2 regions of the Cohaesibacter sp. CAU 1516 genome follow, and region 1 is predicted to be linked to the other one. Evidence: riboswitches for the same ligand, from Rfam matches in the RefSeq annotation. Region 1 holds a riboswitch; the other holds the start of a gene.
What was found. A riboswitch is a leader RNA that binds a small molecule or an ion and turns the genes downstream of it on or off. The one in region 1 is predicted to bind cobalamin.
Positions count from the first base shown of each region.

Region 2: it holds a riboswitch for cobalamin, as region 1 does, so the genes downstream of both, FDK21_RS06500 (DUF4198 domain-containing protein) here and FDK21_RS17140 (ABC transporter substrate-binding protein) in region 1, are expected to answer to the same signal.

Region 1 is NZ_VANT01000007.1:223,725-231,051, reverse strand. It holds gene FDK21_RS17165 (ABC transporter substrate-binding protein) at 1-869, opposite strand, end outside; gene attM (N-acyl homoserine lactonase AttM) at 1,004-1,774, opposite strand; gene FDK21_RS17155 (alpha/beta hydrolase) at 1,982-2,830, opposite strand; gene FDK21_RS17150 (hypothetical protein) at 2,892-3,281, opposite strand; gene FDK21_RS17145 (IclR family transcriptional regulator) at 3,465-4,241, shown strand; cobalamin riboswitch at 4,312-4,521, shown strand; gene FDK21_RS17140 (ABC transporter substrate-binding protein) at 4,649-5,734, shown strand; gene FDK21_RS17135 (iron ABC transporter permease) at 5,734-6,858, shown strand; gene FDK21_RS17130 (ABC transporter ATP-binding protein) at 6,855-7,327, shown strand, end outside.
Region 2 is NZ_VANT01000001.1:1,423,438-1,430,764, forward strand. It holds gene cobN (cobaltochelatase subunit CobN) at 1-1,453, shown strand, start outside; gene cobO (cob(I)yrinic acid a,c-diamide adenosyltransferase) at 1,450-2,076, shown strand; cobalamin riboswitch at 2,238-2,462, shown strand; gene FDK21_RS06500 (DUF4198 domain-containing protein) at 2,620-3,411, shown strand; gene cbiM (cobalt transporter CbiM) at 3,441-4,058, shown strand; gene FDK21_RS06510 (cobalt ABC transporter permease) at 4,055-4,738, shown strand; gene cbiQ (cobalt ECF transporter T component CbiQ) at 4,761-5,579, shown strand; gene FDK21_RS06520 (ABC transporter ATP-binding protein) at 5,563-6,210, shown strand; gene FDK21_RS06525 (hypothetical protein) at 6,487-6,672, shown strand; gene FDK21_RS06530 (precorrin-8X methylmutase) at 6,680-7,327, shown strand, end outside.

The sequences.
Region 1 (7,327 bases):
CACAAAGCACCGCGCTCACCGCCGACGGCGATCTTGACGCCCTGACGACCCGACTGTTTGATCGCGCGGATAACACCCATTTCAGCGGCGGACTGCACGACAATACCGTCAAGTTTGCCCGGATGGGTGGCCAGCCATTTCTGAACTTCGCCCTGTGCCACCTGATCGGTCCACATGCCTGCAATGGAGCCGACGATCTTGATGTCCGGCGCGGTTGCCAGACCGGCCTTGACGCCGCGGTCCTGACTGTCGGAACCGGAGGTGCCCGGAATGCCTTCGACAACAAGGACATTGCCTTTGCCGCCCAGCTCGTCAGCCATGCGCTTGCCGATTTCAAAACCCGCGACCTGATAGTTCACGGACGAATTGACGGCGGTCGGGGCGGTCAGATAGCCGGTCATCGAGAAAACAGGCACACCCCTGTCATAGGCATATTTGATGGTCTGGTTGAGCGCAGTGGGGTTTGAACAACAAACAAAGATGGCATCAACGCCCTGATCGACCAGCTGGCGCATTTGCTGGATCTGAGTTGAGTCGTTAAGGTTGGATTGGGTGACGACCACTTCACTGATCAGGCCCAGATCTTTCCATTTTGGAATGATTTCCTTCTGCAAAGCTTCCATAGCGTTGGCGCGCCATGTGTTGCCCGCATAGGAAGACGCATAACCGATTTTCCATGGTGGTGGATTTTTCGCCTTGAAGTCGCGCAGCGGGCTTGGGCCAACAGGCTGCATCGGGTCCAGCATATCCTTGTTATACAGGCGCTTGGCAACATCGGGATTGATTTCATCAACCCCTTCTGCCTGTGCGGCCATGGCGCCAAATGCGACAAGGCCCAAAGCCACAACAGCTTTCTTGAACAATTTCATCTATGTCTCCTCCTAAATTCACCCCTGAGGCCAGTGCCGTTGTCAGGGTCGTTCCAAACGGAGAAATCCCCGCCTAAAATGAGCATGGATGTTCCTCTTTCCCCATGCCCGTTTGCCGAGCCTTGCCTTATTGCTCAGTCGTAAAAATCATTCGGTGCCTTCAAAAAACTTTGCCAGGTGTCCGGGTCGTGGCCGGTCACAACCATTGCGTTGGTGTCACTTGCGATCCGCCGCAGTTTCTCGACCGAGTTGGCTGCATCGCTTGATGAGTGCACCAGTCCGGGCAACGCCCTATTCTCCCAGTGATCGACCGTATAAGCCGCATCGATGGTCAGCAGCACCGGCCCGGTTCGTGGCAACGTGATCAGGAAAGACTGATGCCCGGGGGCGTGGCCCGGCGTAAAGATGATGCGGACGGAGCCGTCGCCGAACAGGTCGAAATTGTCGGTATATTCGCCTCCAAGAAACTTCCAGTTCAGACCCGGGCGGTCGAAATCGGCGCGAATATAAGCCCCTTCCGAGAACCATTGTGGCTTGAAGGCATATTCATATTCGGCGCGCTGGCAAATGATCTGGGCATTGGGAAAATGCCCAATCGCACCGGTATGATCCAGATGCAAATGCGACTGCAACACATAGCGGATTGAGGCAGGATCGACGCCCACTGCACGCAACTGATCAACACAGTTTTCGGACCGGTCCATGATGGGGTCATAGGCATCCACCACAGCACCCCAATGGCCGCGCTTGTCGATGGCCGCTTCCACTGCATTGCCGCCATCGATGACGATATTGCCCGCTGGATGCTTGATCAGGAACCATGGCACGGGAATTTCAAAGTCATCCTCGCCCTGATTCATCTTGATATATTTCAGTTTCGTGCGCAGCGTTCCGGTCTGAAACATATGCAGTTCGATGCCGGAAGACTCTCCGCCTCTGCGTGCTGAAGCCTTGGATTGCGAAGCCGGTCGTGCCGCCAGACTGTCGGAGCCGATTGTCTGGCCGATCGCGCTGGCATCGGTCGCAATCTTTTGACCCTTTTCATCAAATTCAATGATCTTCATATGCCTGTTCCCGAATAAATTTGTTGCATTCCATTCCCGACCCTAGCGTCAGGTTCGGTTCTCGATCACGCGCAGCGCTTCTTTGAGATAAACCGCAAAGAGCGGATAATTTTCCGACATCGGGAAATGCCCGATATCCTCCATTTCGATATAGATGCCCCCCGGTATCTGACGTGCCGTATTCTCGGTTGCTTCCGGTGGGGTGAGATAATCATAGGTGCCGGTCATCATCACGACCGGGCAGCGGGCCGTATCGATCTCGGCAAGGCGGCCTCGCAAATCATGGTCTATCGAATAGAAATAGAGGTCGCCCTGAAACACTTCCGAGCCTTGGGTATAGTAATGCCAAGTTGCCCAGCGATCCTGCTCGGGGCTTTGCGGGGCCATCAGATCCCACACACCAGAAGCGCAGACCTGAGCGGCATTGACATGGGGGTGACGCCACCATTCCAGAAAGAAGCCCGGCGCATGTTCGGCAGCCTCAACCGGGATGACGGCGCGAAAGCGGTCGGGGTGATGAAGGGCCAGCTGCAGCGCAACATTGCCACCGAAAGACGACCCCATAAAGATCGGATCTTCGAGCTCCAGCGCATCGCAAAAGGCGAGGATGAATTTCATAAAGTGGTCGGCCGTGAGCTTGTATTCCTCTTTCCACCATTCCTTGTTTGTCGGCGGATCCGATTTGCCATGTCGGGCCAGATCATAGGCGATGACGTCATACCGGGCTGTGATGTCCGGATCTTCGAGCAGATCGCGCCATTGATGATTGTGACAACCAGCCGTGTGCTGACAGACAAGAGGCTGCCCCTGTCCGTTGCGGAGATAGAAGACCTTATATTCGCAGCCATCCACATCGATGGTTACATACCGACCCACAACCGGAGAGTGCTTGACCATCAGGTTCCCCCTAAAGAATTTGTATCGTGACCGTGTGCGGTGGCGCCGCATGCGGTTTGGCTCAGACAGGCACGCCCACTTTGCGCAACAGCTCAAATTGAATGGTGAAATTGCGAAGATTTTGCATTAGGACAAGCAAGTTGCCTTCCAGCTTGAGATCGCGCCGGAAGCTCGCAGACCAAATGCCGTGATACATCGGGTTGGGAATAGGCTGCGCAAATTCCCGCCAGGTATCTGGGCTGGCACGCAAGGCAAAATCGTAGGAATCAAGAGGGCCGGGATTGATATTGATTTCATGCACCTTGCCATCCAACATACGAACGATCGCCTTGGCGAGGCCCATATCCAGCAGGTAGGTGCAGGTAAAGTGACGAGCCATTGCGCCAATGGCGGCATCATTGTCCGAGGCTTGACTGAATCTGGTCGCCCAGTCTCTAACACTCAAGGCCATGCGCTCCTCCCCAACCACACGGTGAATATGTGACAAAATTCAAATACTTTTGCCTTGAAAGATGTTCTGATATATGTTTATTGTTCAGTATATGGAACGTCTTTCTATGTACAAAACCATATCCGGGTGTATGGAAGCTTGTCAAGATAGAAAAGAAACTTCAAAAAAAGACGACGAGGAATTATGGACAATCCAACACCAAAACTAGTACCTGCGGTTGAAAGAGCGTCGCGCATTCTGGATTTTGTTGCTCGCAGTCGGACACACCCGACCGTGTCGAAGCTGGCGCAGGAACTGAATCTTGCGAAAAGCTCGGTTCATACGCTTTGTCAAACGCTTGTGGAGCTAAATCTGCTGATCAAGCGGTCCGATCAAGCCTACCAGTTGGGCCCCCATGTCATGCGCTGGTCCAATGCCTTCAATCGACAATCTGACGTTGCAACAGAGTTTGCATCCATTTGGGACACCGAGACCGAAATGCCTGGAGCGACCATCACATTGACGGTCAGAGACGGAGCAGAAGTTGTATATATAGCCGCGCGCAATTCCGAATTTAGTCACTCTTTGATAGAATTTCGTGCCGGAATGCGGCTTCCCGCAGCCTTCACGGCAACGGGAAAGGCCTTCCTCAGCTCGATGAGTGATTTCGAAGTCAAGCGCCTTTATGCAGACGGGTTGCCAGAACCGCGCACACCTTTCAGCGAACAGTCGATTGATGGGCTGCTGGAGGATTTGGCGGCCATTCGCAAACGTGGATATTCCATCGACAATCAGGAAGTGGCAGAAGGCATCATTTGCTTCGGCGCCCCGGTTCTGGACTCTCAGAATACGCCGATTGCCGGCATCGCCGTCAGTCTGCTGATTGAAGATGCCGACGAGACGGACCGTGAAAATCTGATTACCAATGTCAAACGAATCGCGAAACGCTTGTCTGTTCGCATGGGCGCCGATCTCGAATAGCGGTTTCCGGGATCGCTGGCTGATTTCAGACAAAGCGATAGATCCCCGATTGACAGCTGCTGCCGCATAGTGGATATATCTGTTCGTCGGTTTCCTTAACGGAATAAAAAGGGAATTCGGTGCGTGGCAGATGCATGAGCCTGTCACAAATCCGGAGCTGTCCCCGCAACTGTAAACAGAGAGCGCCCTCAAGCTGGCCACTGGATTGTACCAATCTGGGAAGGCCGGGGAGCGCAATGACCTGTAAGCCAGGAGACCTGCCGACATTCAATCATTCAACCCGGGCGGGGTGTCCTGGAGGAGGGTCTCATGACAATGCGCATGTCTCTGCGTCTTCGCCATATTGAATCTGATTGCATCAGACTTGCCCGACTTCGGTTGCCTTGCCGCATCTGGAGTACGGGACATTGCTTTCCAATATCTGGCTATCCGGCCTATCGCGTCTGGCGCGCGCGATCGCCTTCTTTGTGGCATTTGCTGCGGCTTATTCTGTTGCAACTGCAGCCCCTATCAACATCACCGATGACAGCGGTCGCACGCTGACCTTTGACAAACCATTGAAGCGCGCAGTCGTCTTCAACCGCTACAATGCTGAGTTCATTCGTGCGGTGGCTGGCATGGACGTGATCGTCGGTGTCGACAGTTGGGTGACGCGCGATCCCACCTACTGGCCGGACCTCAAGGAGGATATGCTTGTCGGGAAAGGGCAGCGAGAGCCAAATTACGAGGCGATCATTGCACAAGACCCCGATGTTGTGATCTTCCCCCGCAACGGCAGTTGGCAGGAGGCCATCAAGACGCTCGAGCCTTTCGACATTCCTGTTGTGGTACTGACCGGCTGGGATGTCCTCAAGCATGTCTCCAACATTACCGCCTTTGGCAAGATGTTCGACGCCGAGGAAAAGGCCGCCAAGCTCAACGCCTTCTATACTGGCAACATGGCGCTGTTGAAAAAACGGCTTGAAGGCGTAGAGCGCAAGACGGTCTATCTCGAGGAGAAAACGCCCTATCGTTCCGTGCTGCGTGGCTCCGGCTGGCATGACATGATCGAAGCGGCTGGCGGACGCAATATCTTTGAACATGTCGATATTGAAACCCAGCCCAAAGAGCGCGGAAGTGTCCACAATCATGAAGTGGACCCCGAAGCAATCCTCAAGGCACAGCCGGACATGATCATCAAGCTTCAGCCCGGCTCCTATCCGCTTCACCCGGAAAGCTTCTCACAGGCCTTCTTTGAAGCGCTAAAGGAACGTCCTGGTTTTGACGCACTGCCGGCAATCAAGAATGGTGATGCCTACCACATGAACTACTATCTGGCTGGAGGTTGTTCCAAGATGATTGGCGCGCTGTCGATTGCCAAATGGCTTTATCCAGACCGCTTCGAAGATGTTGATCCAGATGCGGTGATGAAAACATGGCTGGAGGATTTTCAGGGTGTCGCCTATCCGGGACGCTACTGGGCCAAGGTCTCCGAATGGGAAGCAGGTCAGTGATGAACAGGGCCTTCTCTCCATCGGAGGTCATCCCATCTGGGTCATCCGTTCAGGATCCATCGGGGGATATCCGGCGAGCCTATGCTCGCCGGACCATCCGTGCCTCCCTGATTTGCCTATCGGGCGTGCTGCTGCTGGCTCTGCTGTCGGTCTTTGCGGTTTCCCTTGGCGCCAATGACATTTCACTGCTTCAGGCCATTCAAATACTTCTTGGTCCCGTCCTGCCCGCCAATCTGTTTGCCGAAGTGTCCGTTCTGCAGGAGAAGGTCGTGATGCAACTGCGCCTGCCGCGCATCACCATGGCCCTCGTTGGCGGTGCCGGGCTGTCGGTCGCGGGCGTCATGATGCAGGGGATCACGCGCAATCCGCTGGTCAGTCCCTTCACCGTGGGCCTTTCCCCCGCTGCGGCCTTCGGGGCGGCGCTGGCCATCCTGTTGGGAGCTTTGCAAATGCCCGAACTGGGCACCTACATGATGGTTGGCGGCGCATTTGCCTCATCCATGCTGTGTGCCGGGATTGTTCTGGGGATTGCCGGTTTGAGTGGCATCTCCGCAACGACGATCATTCTGGCAGGTATCGGGTTGACCTATCTGTTCAGTGCCTTCACCGCGACCCTGCAATTTGTTGCCACGCAAGAGCAGCTAGCCGCGATCGTTCACTGGACATTCGGCTCATTGAATGCCGCCAGCTGGGATGAGGTAGGCTTCTCTGCTGTGATGCTTGCGATTGCCGCGCCTATTTTCTGGCGGATGGCATGGGCGCTCAATGCCATGGCTGCCGGAGAAGAAACCGCCGCCTCACTCGGCTACAATCTCAAAAGGGTTCGCCTCGTAACGGCGCTGCTTTCGGTGTTGATCACCGCCTGCATCATCGCCTTTACCGGGGTCATCGGCTTCATCGGGCTGGTCTCGCCCCACATTGCCCGGATGATGATCGGCAATGACCATCGTTGGCTGGTGCCTTTCTCGATGATTGTCGGGGCCTTTCTGCTGCTGGTTGCCGATACCATCGGCCGATCCCTCTTCTCACCCGCTGTCATCCCCGTCGGCATTGTCGTGGCCTATGTGGGCGTGCCGCTCTTCGTGCATTTGATCCTGAGACAACGCCGGAGGGCCATGCAATGATCCGCATAGACAAACTCACTCTGTCCTATGGCAAACGCACCATCCTTGACGCGATTTCCCTTGTCGTGAACAAGGGGGAATGCGTCGGACTGCTCGGGGCCAATGGAGCGGGCAAGAGCACATTGCTCAAATGTGTGGCGCGGCTGGCAGCGCCTGACAGCGGTCAGATCGATGTGGCGGGCAAGGCAATCGAGGCCTATTCACGCCGCGATTATGCCCGCCATGTTGCCTATGTGCCCCAGCATATCCCGGATGATGTGGCGCTATCCGTGGTCGATCTGGTTCAGTTGGGGCGCACGCCACACTTGACCGGCAAGTTGGGCGCACAGGATCGCGAGATGGTGATTGCCGCTCTTGAGCGGGTCAACATGGTCCATCACGCTTTTTCTGAGGTGTCCACCCTTTCGGGTGGGGAACGCCAACGTGTTGCCATCGCCCGGGCTCTAGTGCAGGAGCCTCAGATCCTGCT
Region 2 (7,327 bases), on a different contig from region 1:
GGTAGAACGGATTGAGCTGTTGGCCCAAAAGCTGGTGGCCAAGGAAATCTCTTGTCCCGCTGATTGGCACAAGGCCAAAGCGGTGCTTGACTGGATCGATCATGAGCTGACACCGACTATTGCTGCCTGTGGCGTCGATGAGTTTCGTCATTTGAAGGCTGGCTTGTCCGGAGCTTTCGTCCCTCCCGGTCCGTCGGGTGCCCCCACCCGCGGTCGTCCCGACGTTTTGCCGACCGGGCGGAATTTCTTTGCGGTTGATGTGCGCTCTGTGCCATCAAAAACCGCATGGACGATCGGTGAATTGTCGGCCCAGCGGCTTTTGGAACGGCATTTTCAGGATGAAGGCGAATGGCTTCAAGCAATCGTGCTGACCTGTTGGGGCACCGCCAATATGCGCACCGGCGGGGATGACATTGCCCAAGCGCTTGCCTTGCTTGGGGTACGCCCGGTTTGGGAATCCGCTTCGGGCCGCGTGACCGGCGTTGAAGTGATCAAACTGTCCGAGTTGCAAAGGCCGCGCGTTGATGTGACCTTGCGTATATCCGGTTTCTTCCGCGACGCCTTCCCGCATCAGATCGACTTGTTTGACAGTGCGGTCCGCAAAGTTGCGGCGTTGGAAGAACCTGAGGATGCCAACCCGTTGGCTGCCCGTGTCAAACGTGAACGCGCCGAGGCTGAAGCCAAGGGCCTGTCTGGTGATCTGGCCCAGCGGCAAGCGACCTTCCGGGTGTTTGGCTCAATGCCGGGGGCCTATGGTGCTGGCCTTCAGGCCCTGATTGATGAAAAGATCTGGGACAAGCGCTCTGACTTTGCCGAAGCGTTTGTTGCTTGGGGTGGCTTTGCCTATGGCGCTGGCGATTTTGGCGGTGAGGCAGCCGACCATCTCAAGACCCGCTTGTCCAAAGTGGATGCGGTCATTCAAAACCAAGACAACCGCGAGCATGATCTGCTTGATTCTGATGATTATTATCAGTTCGAAGGTGGTCTGGCAGCCAGTGTAGAGACCTTCAGGGGCTCCGCGCCTAAGGTCTATCACAATGACCATTCTCGGGCTGAGCGCCCAGTCATCCGGACGCTTGATGAAGAAATTGCCCGCGTTGTGCGTGGTCGTGCCTCGAACCCCAAATGGATCGCAGGTGTCATGCGTCATGGCTATAAGGGCGCATTCGAGATGGCTGCAACGCTCGACTATCTCTTTGCCTTTGCCGCAACCACCAATGCGGTTGGTGACCACCATTTTGACCAATTGTACGAGTCCTATATCGAAGACGAAGAAGTCGCTGACTTCTTGAAAGAGAAGAACCGGCCCGCCTATGATGATATGGTGGACCGTTTTCTGGAGGCAATTGAGCGCGGCCTGTGGGTCCCTCGGTCCAACAGTGCCGCCTTCATGTTGGAAGACAGCCAGCAATCTCGACAATCCGCTGGCGCATTTGAGGAAATGAATGGATGATCAAAAAACAACTGACTGAAGAAGAGCAAAATGCCCGTCACGCAGAAAAAATGGCCAAGAAAAAAGCCGCTCGTGACAAGATTCTGGCAACCAAGACCATCGAGAAAGGTCTGATCATCGTGCATACCGGTAAGGGCAAGGGGAAATCCTCTGCCGCGTTCGGCATGGCGTTCCGGTCGCTGGGTCATGGCCACAAGATATCGGTCATCCAGTTCGTCAAAGGGGCTTGGAATTCTGGCGAAAAGGTCATGCTCGAGAAGTTCCCCGATCAGGTGACCATCAAGTCGATGGGCGAAGGCTTTACCTGGGAAACGCAAGACCGTCAGAAAGACATCGAGAATGCGCAAGCTGCCTGGGCGGCTGCCAAGGCAGAAATTCTCAATCCTGAGAATCAGTTCGTGCTGCTTGATGAACTCAATATCGTCCTGCGATACGATTACCTGCCCATTGAGGAAGTGGTTGATTTTCTGGTCAATGACAAGCCTGAGGACACGCATGTGGTCATTACGGGTCGCAACGCCAAGGATGAGTTGATCGAAGTGGCTGATCTGGTGACAGAAATGACCCTGATCAAGCATCCATTCCGCGACGGAGTGAAGGCTCAGGAGGGCATTGAGTTCTGATCATATCGTATAATTTTTTGCGATTTGATTTCACTCAAGTCATAGGCTTGATCAATGGATTAAGCCTTAGTCTTAGGTAGTTACACGTTCAAAAACTATACCTAAAGAGAAATGCAAGAAGGATCGCCTTTGGTGCCGTTGACGGGACTAAGGGGCGGTTCTAAAAATGATCGCATGATGGTTCTTATTTGCCCAGGCGCGGCAATGAGATGAAAAGGGAACATGGTGAGGCGTACCCAACAGGGGCTGAATCCATGGCTACCCCCGTAACTGTAAACGGATAGCCGGCATCTCGGTATACCACTGATCCTTTCGGGATTGGGAAGGTGAGATGCTCGAGCCAAGACCCGTGAGCCAGGAGACCTGCCATCAGGCCGTCGCATGAGACAATCGTGTCGCATGTGGCACTCTTAACAAGACGCCGGGGTGTGCGTTTGGTGAAGAGCGGGTCTGGCAGCGTCACACTTGTCAGGGTCCTTCCCCAAGAAACTGAATACCTCCTACGCGTCTCCAAAAATTGGCAAAATGCCAAAGGAGATTATCGTGCTTAAAACGCTTTCCGCTTCCCTCATAGCAGCGACCATGCTTCTGTCCTCAGCAGCGCAGGCTCACTTCCAGCTGGCTTACACGCCGGAAGTCAATCTGGAAAAAGCAGGCAATGTTCCGTTCAAACTGATTTTTTGGCACCCGATGGAAAATGGCCATGCCATGGATATGGGCAAACCAAATGCCTTCTTTGCGGTTTTCAAAGACAAGAAAATCGATCTGATGGACAGCTTGAAGCCGATCACCTTCAAAGGTGAAAGCAACGAAGCTGCAGCCTTCGAAGGCACCCTGAAAGCCAAACGCAATGGCGACTATATCGTCGTGGTCGAGCCTGCACCTTATTATGAAGGCAGCGAAGATATCTACATTCAGCAGATCACCAAGTCCTACATCAACAAAGGCGGCATTCCGACCAACTGGAACGAGCCCGTTGGCCTGAAGACCGAGATTGTTCCACTGAACAAGCCAACCAACATTCTGGCCGGATCGACCTTCACCGGCCGCGTTTTGACCAATGGCAAACCGGTTGCTGGCGCGGAAATCGAAATCGAATATCTGTCTGCTGAACCCGACATGGAAACAAATGCCGCAACCGAGCCAAAAGCTGGCGGCATGCCTGGTGGCGCAATCGTCGCACTCTCCGACGACAATGGCTATTTCTCCTTCGGCATTCCAAAAGCCGGTTTCTGGGGTTTTGCTGCTTTGGGGTCCGGTCCTGACACTGAGCATGAAGGCAAAGAACTGTCTCAGGATGCTGTCATCTGGATCCGGGCTTATGATGTCAAGTAGTCCCTCCTCATTGGTGAAGGAGCCAAGTCATGCATATCATTGATGGCGCCCTGACCAACGAAGTTGTCATTGCCGGTGCCGCCCTGTCTGTGGGCGGCCTGGTAATGGGCCTTCGCAAACTGGATATGGAACTGATCCCGGCAGCCGGTGTGTTGAGTGCGACCTTTTTTGTCGCCTCGCTCATTCACGTGCCGCTCGGATTCTCCAGTGTACACCTGATCATGAATGGACTAGCTGGCATCATTCTGGGCTGGGCAGCCTTTCCTGCCTTGTTTGTCGGTCTGTTGCTGCAAGCGGTGTTTTTCGCCTTTGGCGGCATCTCTGTACTTGGCGTCAATGCCCTGAATATTGCTGGTCCAGCGGTGATCGTCGGCTTGTTGGCCCGCCCAATGATCCTGCGTGCGGCCTCTGCCCGCTCTGTTGCTGTGATTGGTGGCATTGCCGGTGGGTTGGCTGTTTCGCTCACAACCTTGTTTGTGGCAATCAGCCTCGGCTTGTCGGGTGAGACATTTGTCGCCGCCGCCAAACTGGTTTTCATTGCCCATATTCCGGTGATGATCGTTGAAGGATTGTTGAGTGCTGCTGCGGTTTATCTGATCTATCGCGTCAAGCCAGAACTCTTCCATGTTATGAGCCAAAAATCATGAAACTGAACAAACACATAGTCTCGATTGCCGGTGGGGCGCTGCTGATGGCCAGTGTCATGGCACTGCCTGCACAGGCCCACAAGGTGGTCGTTTCTGCCTATGCCGAGGATACCTATATCGAAGGGGAAATCGGCTTTTCCAGCGGTGACATGGCGGTTGACACCGTGGTCGAAGTCTTCGACATGGACGGCAACAAGCTCGGCGAGACCAAGACCGATGAAGATGGTGTCTTCCAGTATACGCCAAAACAAGCCATTGCTTTGGAATTCCGCGCCAATCTGGGGCAAGGTCATATTGCCACCTACCAGATGGAAGTGGATGAATTGCCGGACATCTTTTCTTCTGACGATGTAAAGGCAGAGAACAAGCCAAACGACAAGATCGTTGCTTCGACCACAACTGCCGAAGCAACTGCATCGCCAACTGCTGGTACAGCTGTGGACCCTGCCCTTTTGCAGGCGCTGATCAGCCAAGGGGTGCAAAGCGAGTTGAAGGCCTTCAAGTCCGACATCGCCTCGGCGGTCCGCCGGGAAGTCAAACCCCTCTACAAGGAAGTCGCCGCCTACAAAGAAAAGAATGACATGCAGTCCATTCTTGGCGGTGTAGGTTATATCTTTGGTCTCTTCGGGGTTGGTTTCTATCTGGTTGCCCGCCGCAAGCAAACCAATAGCAACAACTGATGGCATTACGTGGAGCACATGCATGAGTGATTTGCTGGAACAGGCCGGCCAGATCAAAACCGAACAGGGAATGTCGCAGGAGGCAATCAAGCTTGTCTCCAACCGACTATGGATCCGCCAATTGGATCCGCGCGTTCGGGTTGTCAGTGTCGCCGCTTTTGCGATCACTGCGGTTCAGCTGACCAGTATGTCCATTCTGGCATGTGCTCTGCTGTTTGCCGTCATTCTGATGACTCAGGCACGGTTGCCCTTCTGGTCAACCGCCAAGCGGGTTGCAATGATGGATGGCTTCATCGCCTTTCTTCTGGTGATGTTGCCCTTCACCACGCCGGGCGAAACAATGTTTACGCTGTGGGGCTTTGCTGCCAGTTATGAAGGCCTGAATCAGGCAGTTGTCATCCTGCTCAAAGCCAATGCGATTGTGATGGTGACCATGTCGCTGGTTGGCACGCTGGAAGCGGTGACGCTCGGCCACGCACTGGCACGTCTGAAAGTGCCTGAGGCGCTGGTCCATCTTCTATTGTTCACCGTGCGTTATATTGAAGTTCTGCATGCGGAATATCATCGCCTGCGGACAGCCATGAAATGTCGCGGCTTTGTGCCAACCAACAGCTGGCACACCTATCAAAGCGTCGGATATCTGGTGGGCATGCTGCTCATCCGGTCTTTCGAACGCTCTGAACGCATCATGAAGGCGATGAAATGCCGGGGCTTTCAGGGGCAGTTTCATCTACTCGACACCATGGCCTTCACCCGGCGCGATGCTCTTTTCTTTTCCTTTGCCTGCTTGGTGATGATTTCCATGCTGATGATCGAGGTTTTAAATGGCCCCGTTGCTTGAAACCGACAATCTGCATTTTGGCTATCACGGCTTTGCGCCCTGTCTGAACGGAGTGTCCTTTGCTCTGCATGCGGGGGAACGGCTTGGACTGGTTGGTCACAATGGCGCGGGCAAAAGCACCTTGCTGCATGTGCTGGTGGGGCTGAACAAGGCCAGCGCCGGAAGGATTGGTGCTTTCGGTCGTGACTATCAGACGGAAGAGGATTTTCGCCTGCTGCGCCGCCGGGTCGGGCTGGTCTTCCAAGATCCCGATGATCAGCTCTTTTGCCCCACCGTTGCAGAAGATGTTGCCTTCGGACCGCTTAATCTGGGCTACAGCAAGGAAGATGCAATGAGCATCGTCGATGAGACCCTTGCTGCGCTTAATCTGACGGAATTTCGCGATCGCGTCACCCATAAATTGTCTGGTGGACAGAAGCGGCTCGTGTCCCTTGCCACCGTTCTGGCAATGAAGCCGGACATCCTGTTGCTCGATGAGCCGACCAACGCCCTAGACGAGAAGACCCGTCTGCGTTTGATCGAGATCCTTGTGTCCCTGCCCCAAGCGATGATTGTTGTGTCTCATGACAGGGCGTTTCGCGAGGACGTAGTAACACGTACTATTCTGATGGAGGGTGGACAAATCAGCTAAGGCCCTTTGCCTGTCAGTGCCGCAGCGTTATGCTTTGTCCAACTTTCGCAGTGCTTCCCGTGACGGAAGCTGAAAAACAAGTCAGTGCGGTTGATCCAAGTCGGAGACCAAGTCTGACCTGCAGGAATGATTACCGTATGGGAAACACAGTCCCCATATGATGCTCTCTCCCTGCTTTCATGATTGATCAAGGTGCTCTGTGTCGAGTGCCCTTGGTTCGTGCAACCCAATGTCGGCCGCTCCATCCGTGCGGTCCAAGGGATAGAGACCAAAGTTATGGCGATGCGCCACCTACATGATGCTGATATCGGAGTAAGCCCACTTGGCGGCGTGCAAGTTGCCCGCTGTGATGTGTTTGTTGATGGCTTGTGGGTATCTGAGCGTCTGGCACCTCTCTCTTCCACGCTTTATCCCGCCCTTATCAACACGCCGTTCAATGGCAATCAAGACCGAGCATTTTGAGTTTGTAATGTCCCATAGTTACGAAAAAGATCCGTTTGCAATTTACGAGCAGTCCTTTCAGATCATCCGTGATGAAACAAGCGCAGCGCTCGCCAACCTGCCGGAAGATTTCGAACCGATTGCCGTGCGGCTGATGCATGCTGTAGGGATGACCGATCTAGTGCCAGATTTACGCTTTAGTGACGGAGCGGTCCAAGCGGGGCTGACAGCCCTGAAGGCGGGCAAGCCAATCCTTGTGGATACGCAAATGGTGGCTGGTGGCATCACCCGCCGGTTCCTGACCAAAGCCTATGGCGGGTCGGACAATGCAGTGATGGTGACGCTGAACGACCCTCAGGTGCCCGGTTTGGCAAAGGAAATGGGCACGACCCGTTCGGCCGCGGCGATGGAGTTGTGGCGCCCGCATCTGGAAGGTGCCGTTGTGGCGATTGGCAATGCACCGACGGCACTGTTCCGCTTGCTTGAAATGGTTCGTGAAGGTGCTGGCAAACCAGCCCTCGTCCTCGGCTTTCCAGTTGGCTTCGTGGGAGCTGCAGAATCCAAACAGGCCCTCGTTGATGAAGCCGCCGGGCTCGGCCTTGATTACATGGCCCTTCTGGGGCGTCGCGGCGGAACGCCGCTTGCCAGTGCTGCGGTCAATGCCTTGGCCATCGCT